Pleurocapsa sp. PCC 7327: one gene and its partner. The protein of the gene in region 1 binds, or shares a complex with, the protein of each later gene. Links are inferred from orthologs where the notes say so. Each region holds a gene or a part of one and is shown on either strand. Other genes may lie near its edges. The genes, in order: PLE7327_RS15270 and tsaD.

Evidence for each region.
Region 2: the proteins of PLE7327_RS15270 (region 1) and tsaD are in contact, whole or in part, in a crystal structure (PDB 6N9A), measured with the Thermotoga maritima proteins. The link is inferred for Pleurocapsa sp. PCC 7327 from one-to-one orthologs. Residues at the interface, in WP_004082108.1 of Thermotoga maritima: Leu37, Gly38, Lys46, Lys57, Val59, Lys60, Ser61, Thr63, Phe64, Thr65, Leu66, Met67, Val69, Pro71, Tyr82, Arg83, Leu84, Asp86, Asp88, Phe89, Asp93, Ile128, Asp130, Glu131, Arg134; in WP_004082750.1 of Thermotoga maritima: Cys10, Asp11, Arg49, His50, Leu82, Gly84, Gly135, Gly136, Glu154, Thr155, Leu156, Asp157, Asp158, Ser159, Glu162, Asp165, Lys166, Arg169, Leu170, Tyr175, Lys213, Thr214, Leu217, Tyr218, Gln221, Arg222, Asn324.

What each region holds. Positions count from the first base shown.
Region 1 is NC_019689.1:3,415,802-3,424,378, reverse strand. The notes cover bases 1,961-4,770. They hold PLE7327_RS15270 (bifunctional alanine racemase/tRNA (adenosine(37)-N6)-threonylcarbamoyltransferase complex ATPase subunit type 1 TsaE), read left to right. Parts: upstream 1,961-3,008; coding sequence 3,009-3,533; downstream 3,534-4,770. Other genes in these bases: PLE7327_RS15250 (IS982 family transposase), read left to right, coding at 4,753-4,770; PLE7327_RS15260 (cytochrome c), read left to right, coding at 3,984-4,358; petG (cytochrome b6-f complex subunit V), read right to left, coding at 3,582-3,698; yvcK (gluconeogenesis factor YvcK family protein), read left to right, coding at 1,961-2,903. In the rest of the region: PLE7327_RS15285 (IMS domain-containing protein), read left to right, coding at 1-828; crossover junction endodeoxyribonuclease RuvC, read right to left, coding at 904-1,521; more of yvcK, read left to right, coding at 1,527-1,960; more of PLE7327_RS15250, read left to right, coding at 4,771-5,664; PLE7327_RS15245 (hypothetical protein), read right to left, coding at 5,676-6,227; PLE7327_RS15240 (quinone-dependent dihydroorotate dehydrogenase), read left to right, coding at 6,558-7,721; crtR (beta-carotene hydroxylase), read left to right, coding at 7,875-8,577. UniProt on the Escherichia coli protein: Required for the formation of a threonylcarbamoyl group on adenosine at position 37 (t(6)A37) in tRNAs that read codons beginning with adenine.
Region 2 is NC_019689.1:524,993-533,595, forward strand. The notes cover bases 2,551-5,386. They hold tsaD (tRNA (adenosine(37)-N6)-threonylcarbamoyltransferase complex transferase subunit TsaD), read left to right. Parts: upstream 2,551-3,366; coding sequence 3,367-4,407; downstream 4,408-5,386. Other genes in these bases: PLE7327_RS02260 (photosystem I reaction centre subunit IX / PsaJ), read right to left, coding at 2,551-2,657; PLE7327_RS02265 (photosystem I reaction centre subunit III), read right to left, coding at 2,716-3,216; PLE7327_RS02275 (hypothetical protein), read right to left, coding at 4,665-4,868; PLE7327_RS02280 (putative PEP-binding protein), read right to left, coding at 4,968-5,386. Also shown: PLE7327_RS02235 (amino acid ABC transporter substrate-binding protein), read left to right, coding at 1-134; PLE7327_RS02240 (Mo-dependent nitrogenase C-terminal domain-containing protein), read left to right, coding at 277-573; PLE7327_RS02245 (chlororespiratory reduction protein 7), read left to right, coding at 655-912; PLE7327_RS02250 (DUF2854 domain-containing protein), read right to left, coding at 1,000-1,560; PLE7327_RS02255 (RNA-guided endonuclease TnpB family protein), read right to left, coding at 1,660-2,388; more of PLE7327_RS02260, read right to left, coding at 2,538-2,550; more of PLE7327_RS02280, read right to left, coding at 5,387-7,289; PLE7327_RS02285 (YwiC-like family protein), read right to left, coding at 7,468-8,301; PLE7327_RS02290 (alpha/beta fold hydrolase), read right to left, coding at 8,468-8,603.

The DNA of each region.
Region 1 (8,577 bases):
CGAACGACTGCCGTGTTAGCAGCCAACCCCCGTACCTATGAAAGAGGTACGGTAAATTTCAGCGGCTATGCAGAAGAGCCGCCAGAACTCTCTAGAGAGCAATTGGTCGTGACGGGTTATCGCCAGCCAACCCTAGAGCCACCTTCTCACCGCAGAAGACGATCGAGTCCTCCAAAAAAACGCGATCCAGAACGACAACGCCCGTCCTTTCGTTCTCCGCGACGTAGAAATCGCTCTCGGTCGTCTTCTCGGAGGCAGCGCTTGCTGTTGGGAGCGGCGGCGGTTGTATTCGGGGTAGGAGCTTTTGGCTTGGTGAATAAGTGGTTTGAAGCGAGCAGTTCTCCTCTAAATGCTCTCAAAGGAGAACAATTATCGATCGCGCTCAATCGACCTCCAATCGCGATTCCGCCAGCAGACGCACAGGTGGTTATCCCCCCAGAAGTTCTAACCCAGCAGGGAGCCGAGCAAGTTATCCAAACTTGGTTAACGGTTAAATCTCAAGCAATGGGGAGCCAGCACCAGGTAGAGAAATTGGACGAGATTTTAACGGGAACTTTGCTATCTCAGTGGCGCGATCGCGTGGCAAAACTAAAAGGAAGTAACAATTACTGGCACTATCAACACCAGATGCAAGTCCGCTCCCTCAAAACCGACACGCAAAACCCCGATCGCGCTACGGTAGAGGCATCGGTTAGAGAAATTGCCAACTACTATCAAAACGGACAGTTGAATCGCGGACAATCCGACGATTACAGCATACGGGTTCGTTATGAATTGGTTCGCCAACAAGGTCGCTGGCTGATTCAAAGTAGCCAAGTTCTTAGATAGACAAGAAAATCGCTAGAAAAGCTAGGGAGCGAGACTTATCCGCTCGCGTACTGGGGTATGGGAAGGTCGCTCGCTTCAAAACTGGGAATGAAACCAAGCAGTTAAAGCGACAGCCAAAGCATCGGCAGCATCGTCGGGTTGAGGAATGACGGCTAAATTCAACTCTCGCGCCACAGCAGCCTGAACTTCGGACTTTTTGGCATTACCATGCCCGGTGAGAGCTTGTTTGACTTGAGCGGGAGTAAATTCTACATAGGGAATCTTTTCTATGGCCAGGGCTAGCAACAATACGCCTCGTGCCTGAGCAACGGCGATCGTATTGTTCATGCGGTAAAAAAATAGTTTTTCGATCGCGACTAAATCGGGACGACTTTCTTTGAGGAGCGTGCGTAAATCTTCATAGATGGTTGCCAGACGCTCTCCATCCGGGGTGGCAGCAGGAGTCTCGATCGCCCCGAACTCCAGTAATCGAACGGGTTCGGGGGAGGGTTGCCACGGTCGAATCTGTCGATTCCTAACGGCAATCGCCCAATTGTCTGCACTCTGACATACAATTGTGCCAAATCCAACAATTGCTATTCCCGGATCGAGTCCTAAAATTCGTTTTTTCATCAAGCCGATTGTTAAAAATACTTGAGAGATTGCTTCAGAGTCAGTTAGAGTCTTTTTGACGACGGTTTTCTCGTTAGTCATCGGTTATGTCAATCGGTCTATTAAAACACGCTTTGCGCAAACTTAAGTCAGATAGGGGAAAGTTGGCTGCTGTTGGCAGACGAACCCCCAAACAATTTAACCGATGGTTCAAGTGGCTATCGCCCGGATTATTGGTCAAGCGTTGGTTGGTTATCAGCGCTATTGGTGTTGTCCTCACCGCTCTAGGATTGGCGATTTGGATCAAGCTGACTCCCATTTATCGCTTGATTGAATTTGTCTCCGCAGTCTTAGGAACCATTACCAATACCGTTCCCAGCTATGTCTCCGGACCGCTCGCCTTCGCCTTGGGACTGTTTCTCATTTTCTGGGGACAAACTCGCACGGTTGGCTCGATTACGGAAGCGCTTCAGCCCGATAGCGATCGCGAACTGGTGGATGTCCTGCTCGCCCATCGCCGCTTGAATCGAGGACCCAAAATCGTTGCTATTGGCGGCGGAACGGGGCTTTCTACTTTGCTCAGGGGTCTGAAACAGTATAGCGCCAATATTACCGCAATCGTCACTGTTGCCGATGACGGCGGCTCTTCCGGACGACTGCGACGGGAAATCGGCGTGCTGCCGCCCGGAGATATTCGCAACTGCATTGCTGCCTTGGCAGATGAGGAAAAGCTGCTCACGGAATTGTTTCAATATCGCTTTCAGGCGGGCGACGGATTGAGCGGTCATAGTTTTGGCAATTTGTTTCTGACTGCTATGACTGAGATTGCAGGAGATCTAGAAAAAGCGATCGCTGCTAGTTCCCAAGTTTTGGCAGTGCGAGGCAAGGTGTTACCCGCTACTCTCAGCGACGTGAGTCTATGGGCTGAATTGGCTGATGGGCGCTTAATTCAAGGAGAGTCTAATATTACCAAAGCTAAAGGACAGATTCGTCAAATTGGCTGTCATCCAACCGCTCCTCCAGCCTTACCCGCAGCCATTCGGGCGATCGAGGAGGCGGATTATATTATTATCGGACCAGGTAGCCTATATACTAGCGTCATTCCCAATTTGTTAGTACCGAGAATTCGAGAGGCGATCGCTAATGCTAAAGTGCCTCGCATCTACGTCTGCAATATTATGACCCAACCCGGAGAAACCGAAGGATATACCGTTGCCGAGCATATTCGAGCGATCGATCGCGTCTGCGGCAAACGAGTCTTTGATGCCGTCCTCGTCCAGCGAAAATCCCCTTCTCCTCAATCTTTGCTACGCTACGCACAGGAAAATTGCCATCCCGTTTTCTTGGATCGAGAGGAGGTTTCTAATTTAGGATGCCGCGTCGTGTTGGCTAACGTTATGGATGAAGATGAAGAAACGGGTTATGTGCGTCACGATCCCCATCGATTAGCTAGAGTCTTGTTGCGGTGGTACAGCGGCAGATAATTCGGCGTTTGCTTATTAGTGATAGCAGTTCTCTTTTGGATGAGGTACACGGCTGATAGTTTTAAGGCAGAAGGTAGTTAATCTTATCAAGACTAGAAGCACAATATGACTTTTCAGTCAGCGACAATTCTTTTGCCCGATCCCCAAACAACTCGACATTTAGGCAAAATCTTAGGAGAGTCTTTGCCTGCTGGAAGTGTCGTTTTACTGAGAGGAGATTTAGGCGCTGGGAAAACAACTTTAGTTCAAGGACTCGGAGAAGGGTTAGGCATAAAAGACACCGTACTCAGTCCTACCTTTGCTCTCATTAACGAATATACCGAGGGGCGTTTGCCGCTGTATCATTTCGATTTATACCGCTTGCAGCCAAAAGAAGTTGAGGGACTCTATTTAGATGTCTATTGGGAAGGGATAGAGGTGGTGCCAGGAATTGTAGCGATCGAGTGGGCGGAACGTCTGCCCTACCATCCTCCCAACTATCTCGACATCGAACTAAGCTTTAGGGAAGATTTTCAGCGCCAAGCCAAGTTACGGTTGGTAGGAGAATTAGACTTTGACTTGTCGAGAATGTTTGCGAAGCGATCGCTTTCGAAGCAAATAACCATTAACTGCCAACTGAATGATGAATGATAGATTCTGAATTTTTGTAACTCATCATTCATCATTCACGAGGGATGATTAATCGATCCCAAGCTGATTGCCGCGCTTGTATTGCATATAGGCAGCAAAAAATAGACCAGCCAACGTGATGAAAATTAGACCTAAAACGATTCCCAGAAGCAGGGGTTCGATCACGGTATTTCTCCTTGTATCATAGTTATGCCTGTTTGTATGTTTCTATCCTATCCGAGAATGTCGCCCAATTCTACTGCGACCTAGCAATCGGATAGTTCGGCGATCGCAGCGCCAATCATTTTTATTTCTTAATGCGATTCTGCGCGATCGCTCTCATAATCTTAAGTTATTTTTATAATATGCAAGACTTCGCCGTCAAACTGTTACATGTGTTTAATAAAAGTAGCATTTGACTCCTAAAACATTGCAAAATGTTAACAGAAGAGCGACCTGTTGAAATGACCAGTGGATAATCAGTTAGCGCAACCTAAAGTTTTGGCACAGCGATTGATTTGGGTAGCAGTAGCTTTGGCTTTGCTAGTTATCGGGATCGCTCTGGGAATACATTTCAGCAGGGTTTCCGATCCCTACGTGCTAAAAGTTTTATCCCTCGCTGGCGATCGAGATAGGGGTCACGCAATCTTTCAAATCAACTGTGCGGGATGTCATGGATTGCGAGCTGATGGTAATGTAGGACCGAGCTTGCACCACGTTCCCAAACGCAAATCTAAAGTTCGCTTGATCGAGCAAGTCATCAGCGGGAAAACCCCTCCTATGCCAAAATTTCAGCCAAGTACTCAGGAAATGGCAGATTTGCTGAGTTATTTAGAGCAACTCTAACTATTATCCTCTTACCAGCTCTTTTTTTGTAAAAGACGGTAAGAGGTATGGTTGGTGAATTTTGTCATTGATTCATAGGCCAGATTATTTTGATTTACTCGCAATCTTTTTTGCGTCTCAGTGCCGAAGTACCAACCCCAAGCGCGCCAACCGCAAGCAGACTTAATTTAGCAGTAGGTTCGGGGATCTCAACCTTATCTATTTTTACTCTCCGGTTATTCTCCAGGGCAAGCGAAATATTCGCTCCATCTTGCGAATAGGCAGTCCAGGAATTTAAGTTTGTCCGGGCAGTGAAGCGAGCAAACATTGTCCAACGTGAGTTCGACGGAAAAATCTAGGCAAAAGAAAAGCTGAGATGTAAACTCAAAATGCTTACTCTATAGACATCTCAGCTATGACAGATATTGTATCTCGTCTCGATATTACTCAAATATTTTGTGAGGTAGACGACTTCTATCAAACTTTTGAACGACATTGGCTTTCAATCCCTCTATTGACGGCTCAGAGTGGGGAACGATTGTGTCGCTCTCGTTTAAGCTTGAGTGAAGTAATGACGATTGTGATTGCTTTTCATGGCTCTGGCTATCGTACCTTCAAAGAATTTTACCTACGACAAGTTCTACCGGGCTGGCGCAAAGCTTTTCCTCATCTGGTCAGTTATACTCGTTTTGTGGAATTGATGCCTTGGTCGTTGATGCTGTTGTGCTACTTTGTACAGACCCGTCGAGGAGAAGTAACTGGCATTTCATTCATTGATTCGACCCCAATCGAGGTATGTCATCCTTGCCGTTCCAAGAGCCATCGTGTGTTTGAAGGTTTGGTGGGCTGGGGCAAAAACTCTGTCGGTTGGCACTATGGGTTTAAGCTGCACCTAATTATTAACCAACGAGGCGAGTTGCTGGCTTTTAAGTTAACCCCAGGTAATACTGACGACCGTAAGCCTGTACCTGACTTAACTCAAGATCTGATTGGTAAGTTATTTGGCGATCGCGGTTATATTTCTCAAGAGCTATTTGAGCAACTTTACCAGCGAGGACTCGAACTGATTACACGACGCAAGAAAAAGATGAAACAGCAGTTAGTGCGGTTAATCGACAAAATTTTGTTGCGTAAACGAGCCTTGATTGAAACCGTCAATGACCAACTCAAGAACATTTCTCAAATCGAGCATTCGAGACACCGAAGTGTTTGGAATTTTCTAGTCAATCTCTTAGCTGGATTGATAGCTTACACTTACCTACCCAAAAAACCTTCTCTCGATTTAGAACCCTCAGGCTTACCAGCCCTTCCTCCTGCCGTCTTTTAACCTTATCGAACTCACGTTGTCCAGTTGTCGTTGAGAGAACCAATTGCAAAGCCATCTGTTTTACCGGGTTGCCAATTTTGGGCTGTGGTAAAAGTATCGCCTCTTAAAGTCGAATTAGCGGCGTTTATAACCGTACCATTTACGAGATATGTATCGCTTGCATCGTCTCTCACCATAAACGAGGCTTTGTTAGGATCTCCCAACAAATCAAATTGCATTCGTGCATTACCACCAGTTCTATCTGAGGTAGCTGGTGAATTATGAACTGAGAAAAGGGCTAAACCATCTTTTGCCTGAACTAAAAAGAGATGCGAGCGATCGTTGACAAGTTGAATATTAGAACCACCAAACGAGGAGTTTTTGTAATTGTAGTACTGGCTAACTGTTTGTGTCGTAACAAAAGGTTTAATATACCCCAAGAGATTGTAGTTGCTGCTGTTGACAGCAGTTTCTTGTGAAACTCTATACAGGGTAACTGCCTCGGCTGCTTTAGAAAAAAGCAAACCAGCAATAGCAAAACCAGCCACAGAAATTGCTAGTCTTAGTTTGAATATCCTTTTCATTTTTTGATTTCTCCTTACTTTTTAAACTGATTATTTTGCCTTAATTCTAGTCTGCCCAGTTATTGTTATCATGTCATCCAAGAGAATCATTTTTTACCAAAAAAACATCTTTTCAAGAGAAAATATCGAGAAAATACTGAAAAGAAATCAATAAATTCGGAACGAGTCAATTATTTATGCCTTTAAAATAGTCTCGATCTCGAAGATTTACTAAAATGAAAATAGTAAGATCTTAAAGACTTTATAAATCACTGGTTATTTCTACGGAAAAATCTGTACGAAAATCAGTAAAATTACTACTTACCAATCTCACTTCCCAACTATTCTTCTATGTTTAATTTCGCGCAACCTTTATATCCACTCATTTTCGCTGCTGCTAAAAACAATCCAGAGGGGGCGCATCAGCAACTCCTCAAAACTCTAAATCGGATAGAGCGATCGCGTCATTCTGTTTGGGGAGGCTGGGTGCTGAAACAATGCGAGCAATCCTTTGTCTACAGCGAGCCGCGACTCTCACAAACCTTGTGGGGACTTAATTTTGATAATCCCGTCGGTTTGGCTCCGGGTTGCGATAAAGATGGAGTAGCGGCTGGAATCTGGAATAGTTTGGGTTTTGGGTTTGCAGAATTAGGAGCAGTAACGCTTCACCCGCAACCTGGCAATCCTCGTCCTCGCTTGTTTCGCCTGCCGTTGGATCGAGCCATCCTAAATCGCATGGGAGCGAACAATCAAGGCGCAGAAGCTATGTCAAAAACCCTGCGACAAGCTTGGCAAAGACAGCCTCGTCGCATTCCTATCGGGATTAATCTGTGTAAGTCTAAAATAACTCCATTGGAGGAGGCAGCAGAGGATTATGTGGAAAGTTTTCGCTATCTGAGAGATTGGGCTGATTATTTTGTTGCGAACGTGAGTTCTCCCAATACGCCAGGATTGCGATCGCTCCAAGCAGGAGAACAACTCGAACCCATTTTGGCAGCATTGGTTGCAGAAAATCGGGGCAGTAAGCCGCTATTAATTAAAATCTCTCCCGACTTGGATGGGGATGCGATCGCGACTATCCTAGACTTAGCGAAAGCCTATAATTTAGCTGGTATTATTGCCACCAACACCACGACTCGACGAGACGGACTTAAAACCCAAATTCTCGAAGCGACGGGGAAAGATATTAAAGACGAAGCCGGAGGAATTAGCGGCACTCCCGTGCGCCAGCGCTCTACAGAGATAATCCGCTTTATTTGGCACAAAACCCAAGGTAAACTCCCAATTATTGGGGTTGGAGGTATTTTTACCCCCGATGATGCCTGGGAAAAAATTACGGCTGGTGCGAGTCTGCTACAAGTCTATACGGGTTGGATTTATGAAGGACCTTGGATGGTACGTCGCATTCTAGAAGGATTAGTTACCAGATTAGAAGCACAAGGTTTCACGCATCTTTCGCAAGCAGTCGGTAGTGCGGAAGACTTTACCCTTTCCCCTTTCCCCCAATCCCAATGACGCATGACAAAGAACAAATGACAATTAGTAACTTATTTATCTAGCTGTTACATATTAGATGAGATAATGTTACAAATCTTTATCTAATAGCCGTTGTATTGTAAACTACGCGAGGGAAGGATAAACAAAGGATAAAAAGGAGCAACAACAACGATGCAGTCGGCCCAGATGCTGCTGACGGTGCCCAAAGAGTTTCTAAAAGCGCCCGATGGATTAAATCCTACTGCGATCATGTTTTTAGCAGCTTTAGGGCTAATTGTTTTTTCAGTTTGTGGTTATTGGTTGTGGGATTGGTGGGATTGGTGCTGTTTTTGTTTTAATGTTCTGGCTTTGCATTTAGCAGGTACGGTCATTCATGATGCATCTCACAACAGCGCCCATCGAAACCGAATTCTTAATGCTATTCTGGGACACGGCAGCGCGCTGATGTTGGGATTTGCCTTTCCCGTATTTACCAGAGTACACTTGCAACACCACGCTCACGTCAACGATCCCGAAAACGATCCCGACCATTTTGTCTCTACTGGGGGACCTTTGTGGTTAATTGCGGCACGCTTTTTTTATCATGAAGTTTTTTTCTTCAAGCGGCGTTTGTGGCGCAATTATGAGTTGCTTGAATGGTTTTTAAGCCGACTGTTTCTTATCACAGTTGTTTTTCTGGGATGCCACTATGGTTTTATTGGCTATATTATGAACTTTTGGTTCGTTCCAGCTTTAGTAGTAGGGTTAGCGCTAGGGCTTTTTTTTGATTATCTACCCCATCGTCCTTTTCAAGAGCGCGATCGCTGGAAAAATGCGAGAGTCTATCCCAACTCTATCCTCAATCTTCTCATTCTCGGACAAAATTATCACCTCA
Region 2 (8,603 bases), 2.9 Mb from region 1 along the record:
CTAAAAACGACCCTCAATGGCACGATTTAGTCAACTCTGCAATTCAAGCAGCGTCATTGCCCCAAATTTTTAGCAAATGGTTTGGCGAAATTTCTCCTGAAATAAGAGAGACGGCAGAGTTTTGTAGAAGCTAGGGGTCTTAAGTTTCCTCATACACCTATGAATTTAGCTAATTATACATAAAAGGATATTATATTTTTAAGTATTGATATTTGCTAAAGTTATAGATAGAGTAGTATCAGCGACCTAAAACTACATCTCAGATACTTAATATCTATGTCAACTCTAGTCCAGAAAAATATTTATCAGTCTTCGCATCTGCTAGGATTTCTTCAACAATGGATTGACGATTTGGAGATTCGTGAAGAACAAATAGCCCATCAAATCGTTAAGCTAATTCCCGCCCAGTGCCCGTTTGCCCGTGAAGTACGGCTGTTTGGTCGGGTCATTCTTCGCATCCCTGCCCTCTGTAAACTCAATCCTCTCTACGAGCAACTGATGGGTCTGCGGTTTCGTGCCCTTTGCTTTCTTGCTGACCAGTGCGGAGAGGACATTACCCCTTATTGCACCTAATTAGCTAGTACATGTCTAACTGTCTTACGAAATTAGCAATTGGTTAATTTAAATTTTTAATTAATTTCATTTGTCATTGCTATGCCAGACTCAATCATGTATCGAGAGGATGCTTATGTTGTCCTCGAATCCGACCAACCCGAACAATTGATGACTCCCGAAGGGTTATTAGAAAAACTCACCGAAATTTTGCGATCGCGTCAAGATAATTTACCAAGAGAATTGCAAAAATTTCCCATGGTTGAAGAACAAGCGCGATATTTAATGGAAAATTACTGCGAATTAGATATGGAACCCGGAAAATACTTGCAATGGTACGTTGTCCGCTTGGAAAAATAATATAAAAAACTACTTGGTCAGTCCCCTTTGCTGTTTGCGAATCATTGGTTATTGGTTAACTACAAAAAAACAATAACCAATGACCAATCAGCTAACTTTAGCTTCAGAAATCGCGATTAAAGCCACATCGACTCGATTTTCTTGCGGTTGCATCAATTCGGCACGGATTCCCGGTCCAAAAAATTTTTCGATCTTTTCTTGTTTTTCCTGCCACTTTTCTAGAGAAATAAAGGGAGATTCAAATTCCAAAATAAGCGTATAGGAATCGTTAATTGCCGTTTCTCGCACTCCTGTCAAAACGGGTCTTTCTTCATTGCTAGGACTCAATCCCAACCGTTTTAAAGATTCATCTAGATGTGCATCCTGACCGAAGCGATAGCGGGTCACATCTTGACGAACCTGATTTTGAGTTGGTGTTCCTTGCTTTTCTCGTAAGGCGATAATTTCTGGCGGCGTGGGTTGACTGTAAGGAACTGGCTTGAGTTCGGTGATTTTGAGTGCCAGACCGCCGAGGATTAGGGGAATTCCGTAAAACCATCCACCGATGTTTAAGGCTGCCTTTCCGGTGACGTAGGCAATGAGTCCAACAGAGGTTAAGATCCCGCCTAGAGTGAGTAACAACGATGCTAAAGAGAATTTGCGAAACATGGGGAGGAAATAATGCGAGTGATAATCTCGGATAATTGACAACCTAGCTCTTGAAGCTATTAATTAGTTATTGTGACATACTCCCGACCGCAAGCTAAGCTAGGTGGCGGGCTTCTCCAGGTCTAGTTTAGACTTACGAGCATTTTTGAGTGAGGCGATGCCCAACCCCACTTTTTTAATTAGAATGGCTGCATTTGTATCTCGATCGAGTTCACAACCACAAGGACAAGAATGCCATCTATCAGACAAAGTTTTAGCAACTTTGTTTAAACAATTAGAGCAGTATTGACTGGTTCCTCTTGGGTTTACTTGGATAACTTTTGCACTAGCTTTTTCAGCTTTGTACATCAGAATTTCAATGAATTGACCCAGACCAGCATCACCAAAGCTCTTATTCATCCCTGACTTTTGAGCTTGTTTATTAGGAAGAAATTTTCCTTGCTCATCAGTTTTAGGTTTGTTTCTCTTGGACATATTTTTAAGGTCTAAATCTTCAACGAAAATTACATCATACTGCTTTAATAAATCTCTAGCTGTCTCAAAATGAAACTGTTGTCTTTGCCTAGCTATCTTTTGATGTAACTTAGCTACTTTTTTATATAAAAGTTTCCTGGCTCTACTTTTTTTCTTTCTGGTCTCAGCTTTTTGCTGTAGGATAGCTAGGTTTTCTGAAGATTTTCTAAAGAATTTAGGAGGGGAGATAAATTCTCCGGCTGAAGTAGAAACTATCTTCTCCAAGCCTAAATCAATTCCAATGCTGTTATTCCAATTAGGTTCTATATCACTCTTCAACTCACGGACAGACCGATCTTCTAAAGAGATTGAAATATAAAAGTATTATGGTTGTAAATTTCGTAGCTGGCGCGATCGGGAACTAAAAAAGGCTTTGCAATAACTGGGGATTTCCTAGAGAAAAAACTCGCGATCGCAACAGCAACCACGAGTTGAATTCACACTGAAAGAGTGACTTTCTTAACCTAACCTAGAGGGTGGAAAAGCAGATCGGGGTAAATGTTGTTAAACACAATCAACCAAACGGCTGTCTCGGCTAGCCATACAAAGAGAATTACCGGAGCCAAAGAAAGAAATTTTGCCATAAACTATTCTCCAAACAAGATATTGCGATCGAAAAATTATGACGGCTCAAACGATGAGTTAACGGGGAGAAACAGGAATTTCCGAATCCTTTGCGGTTAAGGTACCAGCAAGGAATTCTTTAACAGCCAATAGAGGCCATGCAAAGGCAGCTATCATCTGTTTGAGTGCTAGAGGAACGTCAATGATGATTTCTTTCATTTCTGCGTCCTTCTCGTCTCTGATGGCGATCAAGTAAGCGCGACCTGCCCAACCTATCTGTCCGGCAATATATAGGAAAAGAATGCTAGGAATGAAAAAGTCACCCATATGATCCCAGCGACCATCTACAATTAAGTGAGGATAGCCTTCTGGTCCGCACAGGGCTTGAGCATAGCGTTCGGCACGTTTTTGTCCAGATTTGGGATCGGCAGTCGTGTTGAGGAAGTTCTTGGATTTTTGCTTGAAGGCAGGGGTTTCGCTACAAGGCGTTAACCCGGCAACGCTACCATCGGCAGAGGCAGGAGGAGCAAAATTAAACCACAAGGTAACGATGAGAATTAAAGCCAACAAATGCTTCATAAGAGTTGTTTCCTTTTGTAACAAAAGACTGAGTTTTTTGTATGAAAGATGTGGAAAATCGGCTGCATGCAGATGTAATAATACTCTGACAAGTTTGCCGAGTAAAGTTTAAGTTACAAGAAGTAGTCTTTTGTATCAAACTATCAGAGAATGAGCACGATTCTAGCAATCGAAACAAGTTGTGATGAAACTGCCGTTGCAGTTGTAAAAAATCGTCACATTTTGAGTAGTATTGTTGCCTCTCAAATCGACCTCCACGGAACTTACGGGGGAGTCGTACCGGAAATGGCATCTCGCCAACATTTACAAACGATCGATCCTTGCATCGCCCAAGCGTTCGTAAAGGCGAAGCTGAGCTGGGACGAGATCGACGGCGTTGCCGCTACGGTAGCGCCTGGATTAGTAGGCGCATTGATGGTCGGAGTTACCGCAGCTAAAACTTTGGCAATTTTGCATCAGAAACCCTTCATCGGCGTGCATCATCTTGAAGGTCATATCTATGCAACCTATTTAAGCGATCCCGAATTGCAGCCGCCATTTTTGTGCCTTTTAGTTTCCGGCGGTCACACGAGTTTGATTTACGTCAAAGACTGCGGCGTTTACGAGATGCTGGGATCGACTCGCGATGATGCGGCTGGAGAAGCGTTTGATAAAGTTGCGCGGTTGTTAGGCTTAGGATATCCGGGAGGACCTGCCATCGATCGCGCTGCTAAAATGGGCAATCGAGAAGCGTTTCCCCTGCCAGAAGGAAAAGTCTCCTTACCAGAGGGAGGCTATCATCCCTACGATTCCAGTTTTAGCGGGCTAAAAACGGCTGTTTTGCGATTAGTACAGAAGCTTAAAGCAGAAAACCAACCGTTGCCGATAAACGACCTCGCAGCTAGTTTTCAGGAAACCGTAGCGCGATCGCTCGTGAAAAGAACGATTACCTGCGCGATCGATTATGGGATTTCCACAATTGTTGCGGCGGGTGGCGTGGCAGCTAACAGCGCCTTGAGAGCACATTTACAAGCTGCTGCCCAAGAACACAATCTCAAAGTCTACTATCCCCCCCTCACGCTGTGTACGGATAATGCGGCGATGATTGCTTGCGCGGCAGCAGCTCGTCTCAACCGAGGACAAACTTCTTCGCTAACCCTTGGCGTACAATCCCGATTGCCGATAACGGCTGCTGCGCAGCTATATCATTAATAAAATATTGTAAAAAATTTTATTAACGCGATCGCAATACAACTCCCTTCAGTCGCCCTTACTAGGAAGAAGGGCGAAGCTAGAGGGATAATTTTAGTTTTCTAGCAACCTATTTTTCACTGACTGTTTACAATTGAATTTTTTAGGCGATCGACAAAAAAATTAATTTGTTTTGTTGATTTAAACGCTTTTATTAAAGCAAAAAAACGCGACAATCTTTTTTGTTAATCTTCAAAAATCCTCACTAATCTTGTTTTCTAAACACAGGTTACTTCTGCTAATTTCCCTTGATTTTCTCTTTCTAGAGGAGATAAATGCTGCTGTAATTTGCGATGGGGATTAATCATTCGCATCAGATCGAAATTAGGCATCTCAGCCCAACAGCTTTGACAGAACCAGTATACGTTACCATGACGGACATGGCGAAGTAATGAATTCCCGCAACAAGGACAGTTACTCATACAACCTCAACCTCTCTATAACTCTCTTCAATCAGAATAAGATTGAAATTTGAGGAACTTGTGAGGATCGCAATCAGTTTTTCGCGATCCCCTCCTACATCAAACAGGCAAGTCAGGGCGATCGCCCGACAGCATTTTTCTCGACGCTTTTAGGAGCAAACGCCGTTCGGCGCGAGCGATCGCCCGATAGGTTCTTTCAACTGCCTCCGGTTCTACAGAAATCGAGGTAATTCCCCACTGTACCAAGCGATCGACGAGTTCGGGATATTGTACGGGAGCTTGCCCGCAAATCGAGCATGGGATTGCTGCATTCCTCGCAAGGCGGACTAACTGTTGGATCGCGGCTAACATGGCTGGATGACGAGCATTCAATCTATCCGAAGACATCGCTCCTTCGCGATCGACTGCCAACAAGAATTGAGTGAGATCGTTAGTGCCGATAGAAATGCCCCGAACGCCAGCTCGAATCAATTGTGGCAGCAGAAAAATAACGGAAGGGACTTCTGCCATAATCCACAGTTGAAACGTCTGGCGATCCAATAATCCCGCTCGTTCGACGCGACTGCGACAGAAGCTAAACTCCTCAACACCCCGAACGAATGGCAAAATGAGGTTCACATTCGTGTAGCCAGAATCACTAACTTGCTTCAAAGCCTGCAATTCTAGCTCGAAAAGCGTCGGATTTAACTGATAGCCGCAAGTTCCTCGTTGCTCGCTCGATTTTTTACCTAAAAGAAAACTAAATTCGGGCGCTTTACTATCGATAGAGCGATAAAATACGGGTCGCGGTGCAAATCCTTTGGCAAACTCGCCGATCGCTTGCGTCAACCATTCGACTAGGTGCGATTGTTGAGATGGCTCTAGCCATTCCTCTAAAGGCTTTTGAGACAGCAACTCCGATATCATCCATTCCGATCGCAACAATCCCACGCCATCGACAGGTAATGCAGCCGCCTTGGCAATAGCACTCGGCTGGCTCAAATTGACCATCAACTGAGTGCCAATTGGATAATCGGCAATCGATTCCTGTACTTCTGACTTCTGTATGGGCGTTTCAGGACATGTTTCTGTGACGGTTGGCGATTCCTCTTTGAGACGATAAACTTCTCCTTTGTCGCCATCGAGTAGTAACAATTCTCCGGTGCGAACTCGTTGCATTGCGCCAGTAGCGTTGACAATGGCAGGAATTCCCAATTCTCTAGCGATAATAGCGGTATGGCTGGTTATGCCTCCCTGTTCGGCGATAATACCCGCTGCTTGTTTGATCCAGGGCAGCCAATGGGGATTAATTTGTCGCGCAACCAAAATACTTCCGGCTGGTACGGCAGCTAGATGTGCGTCATCTGCGATCGCGCGGGCAACGGCAATTGCTTTTCCTGGAGAAGCCGATAATCCAGTGAGCAGGAGTTGGGAATTTTCCATAACAGCTCGTGTAGGAACCAAACTAGCTGCGGGCGCTTGTTTGGAGAGATTGGGGCGAATTTGCGCGATCGACAACTGCGAAACTGACGAGAGCGTCCACTCAAAGGAACCGGAGAATTGCTGTTCGGCTACTAAACGCTGAGCTAACTGAATCAGTTGCTCTAGAGTAGTCTCGTCGAGGGAATAGCGTTCTTGTTCTTCTGGTGCTAACACATAGGTTTCGAGAGGAACGTCGCGATCGGTTGGTGCTGGCATGGATTTTAAGCGATAGGCACGGATTTTGTAGCCCAGCTGCTGAGTTTTTATCTGTCCGGTTGAGAGTTGGATTTGGTAAGTGTCAGGCAAAACCTCTCCTCTAAGGATGCTGTAGCCTAATCCCCAGGTTGACTGAATCTCAAGACAATCCGAGTCAATGGCTGCCGTGCCGGAAGCGATCGCGTTTTCGAGCGGCTGTACTAAAATGGCTAAGTCGATCTGTTCGATGCCGATCCCTCTTCGCTGCCAGTAAAACAAACTTTTTGCGCTAAATAACTCCGCCCAAGTCCGTTTTATGGCTAATTCTAATGCCTCCGGTTCGCACCAACAAACCTGCGAGGGAAGCAATCCTGAAAATCGTTCTTCGAGCGAGTGCGGCAGCGATAACGAGACGCGCAAAATTAAAGCGCAAGACTGTAATTGTTGGGCGGCAGTCGCGAAAAGCGATCGCCACTCGGCAGGTAAAGTTGCTCCAAGGATTTCCTGACGGCTTTGTCGCGCTACCCGTTGCAGGGTCGAACGATCGTCTACATCTAAATGTAAAGAAGAATAAGGGAGATCGGTCAAAATAGAGGCTTTACCTTCGAGATTTTCGATAAATTCCCCCCAAAATTCCGTGCTAATAACGAAACCAGGAGGAATCGGATAGCCTTGCTGCCTAAACTGACTCAAGACAAAGGCTTTTTCTCCGACCGATAAACGATCGGAAGGTTGAATGCGATCGAGCCAATATAGTTCTTTCACCTGAATAATAGAGATCTATTAGCAACAAAACGTTGCTTTGTGTTTTCTCGCCCGCTACATTATCCTGGTTTAAATTGTGACCTCAGTTGTCAATGGTTCGCAGTAAATTTTAATTTTTTTGTTAAAAGTTAAAATTTAATATTAGTTTTAAACAAGAATATAGTTGAGAGCGATCGCGCTAAAGCCCTGTTAAGCGGGCAGGTAAAAGCGAGAGAGTCACAACGATTAGAAAAACAAAAGCTCCTCCGGTTTCTAACATCGCCACGAATTGAATTTTGATATGGCGACACCACTGTAGATTCCAGGCAGCAATGCCAAATTTGAGAGGAGCGATCGCAAAAGCTAAAGCGGCAATCGGTGGCAGCCAATCAAGCCAGTAGAGGACGGCGACGAGCGCAGTCGCGATCGCATGATAAATTATCCCTAGCATTAGAGAACTGGTTTGAGGCTTGCGCAGCTTGACGGTAAAGATACTGCTGCTGAAGTAAAGAGCATTCAGCACCCATAATCCTAGCGCTGGAGGGGTAAGAGTTCCAGTGGTAGCAGCATAGGCAAAGGGAGCCGACAAACTAACCGCTGCCAAGGTGACTAGCTCGTTGACAATTGACTTTCGCTCCTTGCGCAGCACTTCTACTATATCCACCAACAAAGCGGCTATAGCTCCAGTGTATAGCCACAGCAATAAAGGCGCACTCAAAGCTAGCCAGAAGGAGATGCCTAAAGCCACAGATCCATACAACCCACCCCAAACCCAAAAACGAGGCTTCAAACTCTTTCTTTGCTTGAGTTGAAGTGCTAGCGGATACTCGGCTTGAAATCCACAAAAAGCAGCAACGAGCGCTAAAGTTGATGAGAGCGTCCAAGCTTGGGCTAATGCTGCTCCCGCCAGAAAAGAACCCGCTAAGACTATGTAAACCCCGTGTTCTGGAGAAAACATGGGTCTATACCAAGCTTGATGGTTGCGAGTAACGGGCTTTTCTAGCAAGCTTGAATTGGATTGAATGCTAGTCATATCATTTTGGATTTTGGATGAAAGGATTGGGGATTGGGGAGTAGTTAGTTGTTAGTAGTTATTAGTTAGTGGTTAATTGTCTCCTCCTCTCAGAAGTCCCCCAGTCTCCCCTACTTCCAACTTCCGAATTCCGAATTCCGACTTCCCCCAACTCCCCCAATCCCCTCTATTTCATGATAGAAGAATTCGCCAGAACCCAAGAACGAATTAATGCATTTACCTGTTCGGGGACTTCATCGTGGGGACAATGGCCCGCTTGGAGATAATATTCGGTTAAGCTGGGGTAATATTGACGGAATTTT